DNA from 3 places in the Kocuria sp. KD4 genome. Region 3 is predicted to be linked to each of the others. Evidence: predicted binding sites of a transcription regulator. Region 3 holds the regulator's gene; each other region holds the start of a gene.
What was found. Region 3 encodes LexA, which represses DNA repair genes until DNA is damaged. Its sites were predicted from a motif close to TCGAACANNTGTTCGA; they were not measured.

Region 1 (3,272 bases), 280 kb from region 3:
GTGACCCGCCACGGCGGCACCATGGCGGACTCCGGTTCCGTGGCGTACCTGTTCGAGCGCAAGGGCGTGGTGGAGGTCGCCAAGACGGACGGTCTCACCGAGGACGACGTCCTGATGGCCGTGCTCGACGCCGGCGCCGAGGAAGTGCTCGACGAGTCCGACGACTTCGAGGTGGTCAGCGAGGCGACCGACCTGCCCGCGATCCGCACCGCCCTGGACGAGGCCGGTCTCGATTACAACAACGACGACCCCCAGTTCCGCCCCACCATGAAGGTGGACCTGGACGCCGAGGGCGCCCGCAAGTTCCTCAAGCTCGCGGACGCGGTCGAGGAGCTCGACGACGTGCAGAACGTCTACTCGAACGCCAACATCCCGGCCGAGGTCATGGCCGTGCTCGAGGACGACGAGTAATTCCGTGAGTCCCGTGGTGGCCCGGCAGTCCCAACAGCGCGTGCTCGCGGTGGACCCCGGTCTCACCAGGTGCGGTTTCGCCGTGGTGGACATGTCCGCGCAGCGCACCGGGACGTTCGTGCACGTCCAGGTGAGCGGGACGCGCGCGCACGAGGCCCTCGAACACCGCGTGCTGTCGATCATGCGGGCCGCCGAGGAACTCATGGACCGCTTCCGCCCGGACGTCGTGGCCGTGGAACGCGTGTTCGCGCAGAACAACGCTCCCACGGTCGTGGGCACGGCCCAGGCCACGGGCGTCGTGATTGCCGCGGCCGCGGCGCGGGGCATCCCGGTCGCGTGGCACACCCCGTCCGAGGTCAAGGCCGCGGTCACCGGGGACGGCTCCGCGGACAAGGAATCGGTGAACCGCATGGTCGTGCGCATCCTGCGCCTGGACGCCCCGCCGCGGCCCGCGGACGCCGCCGACGCCCTGGCCCTGGCCGTGTGCCACGGGTGGCGCGGTGGGATGGCCGGTGTCAACGCGGCCGAGCGCACGTCCACCCACTCGGGTTCGCGCCCGATGCAGACCCGCCGGGGTGCCGCACTGACTCCGGCGCAGCAGGCGTGGCGACGCGCCGAGACCGCGTCGCGAGCCCCCGGTGCCACTGCGCCCCGCGCATCCGGTACGGCCGCGTCCCGCGCGCCGGGCGCAGCGACCGGTACCCGCGGGCGGCGCGGCCGGGTGTCCTGAGCCTCCCGCTGCGGGCCCGCCTCACGAGCGGGAGCACACGTTCTGGGTGTCCCCGGCGCTTGGTACAGTGACGAGCAGGAAGTCGTACACGTGTTCGAACGGCGCACCACGTCCTGCCCCTAGGTCGCGGCGCGTTCGGACACACCGATGTTCTCGGCCGGCGGCCGTGGGAGGGGAGGGGCACCGTGATCGCCTCGATAACCGGTGAGGTGCGCTTCGTGGGGGCCACGCTCGCCGTGGTGGAGGTCTCGGGCTTCGGCATCGAGGTCAACGCGAGCCCCCGCACGCTCGCCGGGCTGCGGGTCGGTGCCACCGCGCACCTGCACACCGCGTACATCGCCCGCAAGGACGAGGCGCCGGTGCTGTTCGGTTTCGCCCAGGCGGACGAGAAGGAGATCTTCTCCGTCATGCTCGGGGTCTCCGGGGTGGGCCCGCGCACCGCGCTCGCCGCGGTCTCTGTCCTCGGGCCCGACGACGCCCGGCGCGCGATCGCCGCCGGCGACGACAAGGCCTTCACGGCCGTCCCCGGGATCGGACCGAAGTCCGCGCGGCGCATCGTCCTGGAACTTGCGGACAAGCTCGTCCTGCCGGACCCCGCGCCGCAGCAGAGCGCACAGCCCGGCATGCAGGTGTGGCGTGAGCAGGTCGTGGACGCTCTCACGGGTCTGGGCTGGAGCGAGAAGGACGCGGCCCGCGGGATCGACGACGCCCTCGAGACCCAGCCGGAACTGGCGGAATCCGCCAACGTGGCCGAGATCCTGCGCGCCGTGCTGTCCTGGCTCGGCACCGCCAAGGCTACGTCCCACACGCGGACCAGGGGGCGGTGAGCATGGCCGTGGAGGAACGTGGATCGGTGGGCCCACAACGTCTCGTGGGCGCCGAGGGCGACTACGACGACCAGCAGCTCGAGGCGTCCCTGCGTCCGGGGACCCTGCACGACTTCGTGGGGCAGAAACGGGTGCGGGCACAGCTGTCCCTCGTGCTCGAGGCATCCAAGCTGCGCGGGCGCACCGCGGACCACGTGCTGCTGTCCGGGCCCCCGGGCCTCGGCAAGACGACCCTGGCCATGATCATCGCGCAGGAGCTGGATGTCCCCCTGCGGATCTCGTCCGGTCCCGCGATCCAGCACGCCGGTGACCTCGCGGCCATCCTGTCCTCCCTGACCCACGGGGAGGTGCTGTTCCTGGACGAGATCCACCGGATGTCCCGGCCCGCGGAGGAAATGCTGTACATGGCCATGGAGGACTTCCGCGTGGACATCGTGGTGGGCAAGGGCGCCGGTGCCACGTCCATCCCACTGGACCTGCCCCCGTTCACGCTCGTGGGTGCCACCACCCGCGCGGGGCTGCTGCCCGGGCCACTGCGCGACCGGTTCGGCTTCACGGGTCACCTGGAGTTCTACTCCGTCGAGGAACTCGAGCTCGTGCTGCGCCGTTCGGCAGGGCTGCTCGACCTCACCATGACGAGCGAGGCGTTCACGGAGGTCGCATCGCGCTCACGCGGCACCCCTCGTATCGCCAACCGACTGCTGCGGCGCGTGCGGGACTGGGCGCTCGTGCACGGCGTGGAGCGCATCGACGCGCGGGCCGCCGGATCCGCACTCGACATGTACGAGGTGGACGCCCGGGGTCTGGACCGCTTGGACCGCAACGTGCTCTCGGCCCTGGTGAACAAGTTCAACGGCGGCCCTGTGGGGTTGTCCACCCTGGCGATCGCCGTGGGGGAGGAGACCGAGACGGTCGAGACCGTCGCGGAACCATTCCTGGTCCGCGAGGGCCTGCTCGGTCGCACCCCGCGCGGGCGGATCGCCATGGCCGCGGCGTGGGAGCACCTGGGACTCGACGTCCCGGAGCACGCTGCGTTCAAGGACCCGGCGCTGAAAACCGCGCTCGCCACCGAACCGGACTCGGAGGATCCGTCCAGCACGTGACCAGATCCATCCCCTAAGCTGGGGAGGATCGGCCGGGACCTTCGCACCCCTGCGCAGTCGTGCCCGGTCGCGCTGTACGTGCACCTCGACAGAACGGATCCTTCGTGACCATCCTCGCTCAGACCCAGGACGCTGCCGGTGGCGGCGCCGGAACCGCATGGTTCCTGCCCGTGATGCTCGTGGTCATGGTCCTGCTGCTGT
Region 2 (3,272 bases), 550 kb from region 3:
GTTGTTGCGCAGCCGCTGCGCGAGCGGGGCGAGTTCGGGCCGGCGTGCGATCTCCTCCCGCAGGGTGCCCCCGGGCACGCGCCACAACTGGGTGGCCACGTGGTCCACCTCCTGGGCCTCGAGCCCCAGTGCCAGTCCGGCGTCCCGCACGGCCCCGCGGGAGCGGTAGGCGTTCTGCATGCTCATGAGCGTGACGCGGCGGGGGCCGAAGCGTTCGAAGATCCGGTGGTAGACGGCGTGGCGTTGCGCGCTCTCCATGTCGATGTCGATGTCCGGCAGGCTGGGGCGCAGCGGGGAGAGGAAGCGCTCGAAGACGAGGTCGTACTCGAGCGGATCCGCCGGTGAGATCCCCAACAGGTGGACCACCAGGGACGAGACCCCGGAACCGCGGGCGGCGTGACGCACACCCATGCCGCTCATCAGTTCCGAGACCTCCCCCACGGTCAGGAAGTACCCGGCGAAGCCGAGCTGGGCGATCACCGCGAGTTCCCGTTCCAACCGTCCGCGCAGGGACTCCCGGTTGAGTCCGGGCACGGTGCGGTCCCAGTCCTCGCCGGCATGCAACCGGGCGAGTCCCGCGTAGCAACGCTGGGCCAGTTCCCGGTCCGGGTCACCGCTCACCCCGATCACCGAGGCCTCCGGAATCACCGGACGGTCCACCCCGAGATCCCCCTCCGGATCCAGACGGCAGCGCTGGGCCAGGTGGTGGGTGTCCGCGAGCAGCGCGCCGTGTCCCGCCTGACCGTGGTCCGCGGCGAGGGCGATCTCCCGGGCCAGCAGACTCATCTCGTCACCGTCCTTGAGCCAGCCCTGCCCGTTGGGTTGCAGCACACCGCGATCCGCCCCGGCCAGTTCGTCGAGGGACATCAATGTCCGGGCGGCGTCCAGGACGTCCGCGGTCACGGCCTGCCCCGGGTGGGCGTAGCGCACGGCGTTGCTGAGCACCACGGGCAGCTGCGCCTGCCGCCCGATCTGGAACATCCGCACCGCGTGCCCCATGCTCAGGGGTACACCCTGGGGCGCCAGGTGGGTCACCGTCTCCACCACGAGGGTCCCCGCGGGCAGCGCGTGACGCCATCGGTTCAGCGCAGTGCGCGCCGCGTGGTAGTGCCGTCCCACGAGCAGCCGACCCACGTCCGAGTCCGGGCCGAGCAGCACCACGAGCCCGGGATCACCGTGGCGCGCCGCACGATGCACGTGCCGCGCCAACTGCTCCGCGCTGAGTCCGATGGGATGGGCCGCGTGCCGGTCATGAGCCCGGTGGGCGGCGGAGACCACCCGGCACAGGGCCGCGTACCCGGCTCCCCCGTTGCGTCCCGTGGCCAGGACCACCACCCGGCCGATCACCACGGGTGCCGCCGGACGACGTCGCTGTCCGGCCGCCCGATTCTGCCCGGCCACCCGGCCCTGCGCGCCTCCCGCGCCGGCGCGCGGGGTCCGCAGCAGGGCGATGTCCACACCCAGGACGGGAGCGAGACCGTGCGCGCGGCATGCCAGCACGTGTTTGACGGCCCCGTAGAGGCCGTCCCGGTCCGTGCACGCGAGGACCTGTGCTCCCTGGGACGCGGCCGCCCGGGCGAGTTCTTCCGGACGCGCCACACCGTAGTGCGCACTGAAGGCCGAGGCCACGTGAAGATGGGGGAACCACATGCCCATATTCGAAACTTTATTCGAACTTCTGTCAATCGCGGACGGCTCCGCGGGCGACATGAAGTGACACGGAAGGACTCCGCACAGCGACCACGGGCGGTCTCATGCGGCGCTGACACGGAGCACCCGCCACTGATCGGTGAACTGGTTCCGGACCAGCTCGAAGGTGCGTGCGATAACCACCCCGGGCCGGACGACCTGCACCCGCCACCGCTCCTGATCCACCGCGCTCGTGCGGCTCTCACGCGGCACGCGGACCTCCACATCCCACCAATTCCGGCGTTCGTACCAGCGAACGGCGGGCTGCAGGACGCGATGCTCCTCACCGCGGTACGTCACCACACACGGCGTCCCAGTGATGTCACACACCACCGCGAGATCATCGTGGGCGGGGTCCGTGGAGCCGCCCACCAGCCCCGTGGGACACTCTACCGGCATGCCCGCGCCGATCACCGGAACCGTGTCCCACGGGTCCTCGTATTGCCCGGTCTTCGTCATCTCCAGCACCGTCATGATGGCTCACCCTCGCCGATATTCGAAACTTTATTCGACTAATGAGACGGTGCCAAGATCGTCCGACACGCATAAGCGACCGACGCCACAGCGGTGTCGGTCACCGGAGAGATGCCCGCACACGGGCGTGGGTGAGATCTTTGAGAAGGCTGGGCTGACGGTGCTGGCCATGGACACGGACTTCGACCTGATTGCCGCGGTCACAGGCCAGCCGGTGGAAACCCTCACGCTGCGATGACGGAACACGCGTGAGGCGATTATCGGCCCTCCCGGTCGGTGATTCTCTGCGCCGTGACCGGGGAAATACCGCGGGCCCGACGCCCTGGGCGACGCCCCGGACCCGCCGACCATGTCACCGGCGTCTCATGCATACTGCCGCGAGTGCATCAGCAGCACCGCGAGCACGGGGCTGAGGCAGCGCGCCGCCAGTAACAAGGCCGCTCCCCACGTGCTGCCGCCGGCCGCGGAGATCAGTACCGCCGAGGTCAGCGGGCTGAAACCCGCCACGATCGCACCGTTGGTCTCGCGCGCCAACGCGATACCGCTGAAGCGCTCCGCCGTGGGGAACAGGCCGGCCAGGAGCGAGCCCTGGGAGCCGGAGGTGCACGCGCCAGGGCCTGTTCGTACTCGGGGCTCTCCTCGAGCTTGGCCCGGATGAACACCGCGAGCGCGAAGAGCACCACCGACACCAGGAAGGGGATGCGCCAGGCCCACGTGAGCAGAGCGTCGTCGCCCAGGGATGCGGCCCACAGGAAGGCGACGCACGCGAGCACGATGCCGGCGGGCGGCGCGGAGAGCACGAACGAGGTGTAGAGCCCGCGGCGTTTGGGCGACGCCCCGGAGTCCATCCCCGCGAAGAACAGCGGCCGATGCTGAGCCCGGCCGCGGTGCCGTACAACGCGTAGTCGTACCATTCGATAACCGTTCCCGCGATCGCCGCGAAAAGCACCCTGCCAGCGCCGGGGCGCGCTGCCGTGTCCGTCGTCGTCCGCTGGCGCATGAGCTCACACTACGACGCCGCTCGGGCACCGTTCGGACGTTGCACACCCGGACGAAGCGCCCGGAGATGATGCCCTGGAGCAGTTCCGGGGCATGGTGTCCGTGCCCCT
Region 3 (3,272 bases):
CACCGCGGCGTCGAGCGATGCACTCGAGAAGGCCGCGCAGGCCTTCGATCTCGCCTTCGACCCCGACCCGTCCGGACTGTTGCCGCGAGGCTTCACCGAGGAGCAGGTCTACGCGGTCGGTGGCGTTCAGGATGCCGCGCGCACGGGGCTCAGTGAAACCAAGGGCGATTCCAAGGGCGAGGACGCGGCACGTCACGCGGCCCGCTCACGGTTGTCCGAGCTGCTGGACACCGCCGAGCGCATGCTGTCGGCGGACACCGCCCATGACGTCCTGTGGATCTCCCGCGTGGGTCGCTGGTCGCCCACCGAGGGATACGTGGGAGCGTCCGAAGGGGAACCGGCGACCCTGAACATCGCGCCGCTCAGCGTCGCGGGGCCCCTGCGGGAGGGGTTGTTCGACGGGCGCACGGTCGTGCTGACCTCGGCGACCCTGGCCGTGGGGTCATCGTTCTCGTCCACGGCCGGGGCTCTCGGCCTGCAGGGCCCGGGGTCCCCCGCGTGGCGGGGCGTGGACGTGGGCAGCCCCTTCGACTACCGCCGCCAGGGCATCCTCTACGTGGCCAAGCACCTCGCGAAACCCGGCCGTGGCGTCTCGGAAGAGCAACTCGAGGAACTGCTCGGGCTGCTCGAGGCCTCGGGCGGCGGCGCGCTCGGTCTGTTCTCGTCCCGCCGGGCCGCGGAGGACGCGGCGGAGGCGCTGCGCGATCGTACAGAGCTGCCCATCCTGTGCCAGGGGGACGCCTCCCTGCCGTCCCTGGTCAAGGAATTCACCGACGATCCCTCAGCGAGCCTGTTCGGAACCATGAGCCTGTGGCAGGGAGTGGACGTGCCGGGGCAATCGTGCCGACTGGTCGTGATCGACCGGATCCCGTTCCCGCGCCCGGACGATCCCCTGGGCACCGCCCGCACACGCGCGGCCGAACGGGCAGGCGGCAACGGGTTCATGTCGGTCTCGGCCACTCACGCCGCGGTGCGCCTGGCGCAGGGCGCCGGCCGACTGATCCGTGCGAGCGGGGACAAGGGCGTCGTCGCCGTGCTGGACTCGCGGCTCGCCACGGCGCGCTACGGGTCCTTCCTGGCCCGGTCCCTCCCGCCGCTGTGGCCCACCACGGACCGCTCGACCGTTCTCGGGGCGTTAGAGCGATTGGCGCGCTCCTGAGCGTTCGACGTCGCTGTGCTCACGTCCGTGGTGCCGTCCCGCGTGACGCGACGCGCGGTTCCCGGAACCGTTCGGAGGGCGAGCTACAGGGAGCGGAAGACCGAGACGACCTTTCCCATCACGGTCGCGTGATCACCCAGGATGGGTTCGTAGCGGGTGTTCTGGGGCAGCAGCCACGTGTGGCCGTCGCGCTGGCGGAAGGTCTTGACGGTCGCTTCGTCGTCCAGCAGGGCAGCCACGACGTCCCCGTTCTGCGCGGAGTTCTGTTGGCGCACCACGACCCAGTCGCCGTCGCAGATGGCTGCGTCGATCATGGAGTCCCCGGAGACCTTGAGCATGAACAACTGGCCGTGACCCACGAACTGCCGTGGCAGGGAGTAGACCTCCTCGACCGATTGTTCGGCGGTGATGGGGCCACCGGCGGCGATGCGCCCCACGAGCGGTACGGGGACCATGGCGTCGTCGTCGTCCGCGGCGGGCAGGTCGCCCATGGTGTGCACCGCGGGGGACGCGGCGCCCGATGCGCGGGTCGCCAAGGACTCCACGGAACCCGCGGGCTCGTCGGCCGGCCCCAGGTGGCGGTCGAGTTCCTCCGCGCTCAACGGGCGCAGGACCTCCATGGCGCGGGGTCGGCGCGGATCCCGGCGCAGGTAGCCCCACTTCTCGAGCTGGCCGAGCTGATGGGTCACGCTGGACAGGGACGCCAGACCCACGGTGTCACCGATCTCACGCATGGACGGCGGGTAGCCGCGCGTGGTGATGCAGTGCTGCACGGCACCGAGGATCCGTGCTTGTCGAGGGGTGAGCGTGCGCGAGCGTCGGTCGGACGCCTGCTGATTCGGGGAAGAAGTGCTCACGTGCGGGGTCCTTTCACCGTCCACGCTGTGCACACCCTGCGGTGGGCCGCGGAGGCCGCTTATGCGTGTCGGAGACGTGGGGTCAACTAACTCCTGTGTGACCTCGAGCTTAACCCGCGCGCGTCCCCGGGTTCAAATATGTGTTCGAAAAGGTCCTCGACAGCATTCGTACACCCGTGCTAGAACTGTTGGTAGAGATTCGAAAATGTGTTCTAAGTACGCTCCGCGTTCGAACACCGCCACCTTCGGGTGGATCCGGTCAGATCACCAGGAGGTAGCCATGACCGCTCTCACCTTGTCGCTATCCGTTCGTTCCGCCACGGCTGCGTCCTCCGCCGCCGTGCGCGCTCGTACGTCGGCCCGTGCCGCGTCCGTCCAGGCCGCCCCGCGCGCCGCTCACTCGCCGCTGCAGCTCACCCGCCGCGGCCGGTTCTTCCTGATCGGACTGCCCTTCGTCACGGGAGCGGCGGCCCTGTTGGTGGTCGCCGCCGTCTTCCTGCTGCCGCCCACGGTCAAGGCATCCACGGAACCGGCGGGGGCGCCCGTGACCCACAGTGTCACGGTGCAGGCGGACCAGACCCTATGGGAGATCGCCGCCGTCGCGGACCCGCAGCGGGACACCCGCGAGGTCATGAACGACATCGCCGAGCTCAACGGTCTGACGTCCTCCACCCTGCACACCGGTCAGGTCCTGGAGGTCCCGTCCCGCTGACGGTGACCCGTCGGTGACGTGATCCGTCGGTGCCAAGTGAGCGACTCCTGGTGCGCCGACAAGCTCCGGGCGGTGTCACGACTGGTCCGGGAATCGACACACCGTGAGACGTCGTGTGACCGGATATGCGCCGAGTCCATAGACTGGTCTGGTGAATTCTCGTGATGATTCCCTCGAAGCCCTTCCGCTGCGCGACGACCTGCGGGGCCTGTCTCCCTACGGTGCTCCCCAGCTGGAAGTCCGTGTCGCACTGAACACCAACGAGAACACCCATCCGGTTCCCGAGCCCGTGGTTCGGGCCGTCACGCGGCGCGTCACCGATACCGCGGCGTCCCTGAACCGCTACCCGGACCGGGACTTCACCAATCTGCGGACCGCCCTAGCGTCCTATCTGGGTCACGAGCTGACCGAGGACAACCTGTGGGCCGCCAACGGGTCCAACGAGATCCTGCAGCAGATCCTGCAGGCCTTCGGTGGGCCGGAGCGCTCCGTGCTGAGCTTCGTCCCCACGTACTCGATGTACCCGTTGCTCGCCCTCGGGACC

Region 1: the regulator LexA is predicted to act here: its motif matches at 1,224-1,239, upstream of ruvA (Holliday junction branch migration protein RuvA).
Region 2: the regulator LexA is predicted to act here: its motif matches at 1,659-1,674, upstream of HBK84_RS06055 (DNA polymerase III subunit alpha).

What each region holds. Positions count from the first base shown of each region.
Region 1 covers NZ_CP050449.1:1,591,633-1,594,904, reverse strand. The annotation lists gene HBK84_RS07175 (YebC/PmpR family DNA-binding transcriptional regulator) at 1-411, shown strand, start outside; gene ruvC (crossover junction endodeoxyribonuclease RuvC) at 416-1,141, shown strand; gene ruvA (Holliday junction branch migration protein RuvA) at 1,327-1,968, shown strand; gene ruvB (Holliday junction branch migration DNA helicase RuvB) at 1,971-3,071, shown strand; gene yajC (preprotein translocase subunit YajC) at 3,176-3,272, shown strand, end outside.
Region 2 covers NZ_CP050449.1:1,316,449-1,319,720, reverse strand. The annotation lists gene HBK84_RS06055 (DNA polymerase III subunit alpha) at 1-1,650, opposite strand, end outside; gene HBK84_RS06050 (hypothetical protein) at 1,753-2,163, opposite strand; gene HBK84_RS12655 (hypothetical protein) at 2,527-2,670, opposite strand; gene HBK84_RS06040 (MFS transporter) at 2,649-3,077, opposite strand.
Region 3 covers NZ_CP050449.1:1,871,016-1,874,287, reverse strand. The annotation lists gene HBK84_RS08410 (ATP-dependent DNA helicase) at 1-1,159, shown strand, start outside; gene lexA (transcriptional repressor LexA) at 1,243-2,016, opposite strand; gene HBK84_RS08400 (LysM peptidoglycan-binding domain-containing protein) at 2,297-2,728, shown strand; gene HBK84_RS08395 (histidinol-phosphate transaminase) at 2,880-3,272, shown strand, end outside.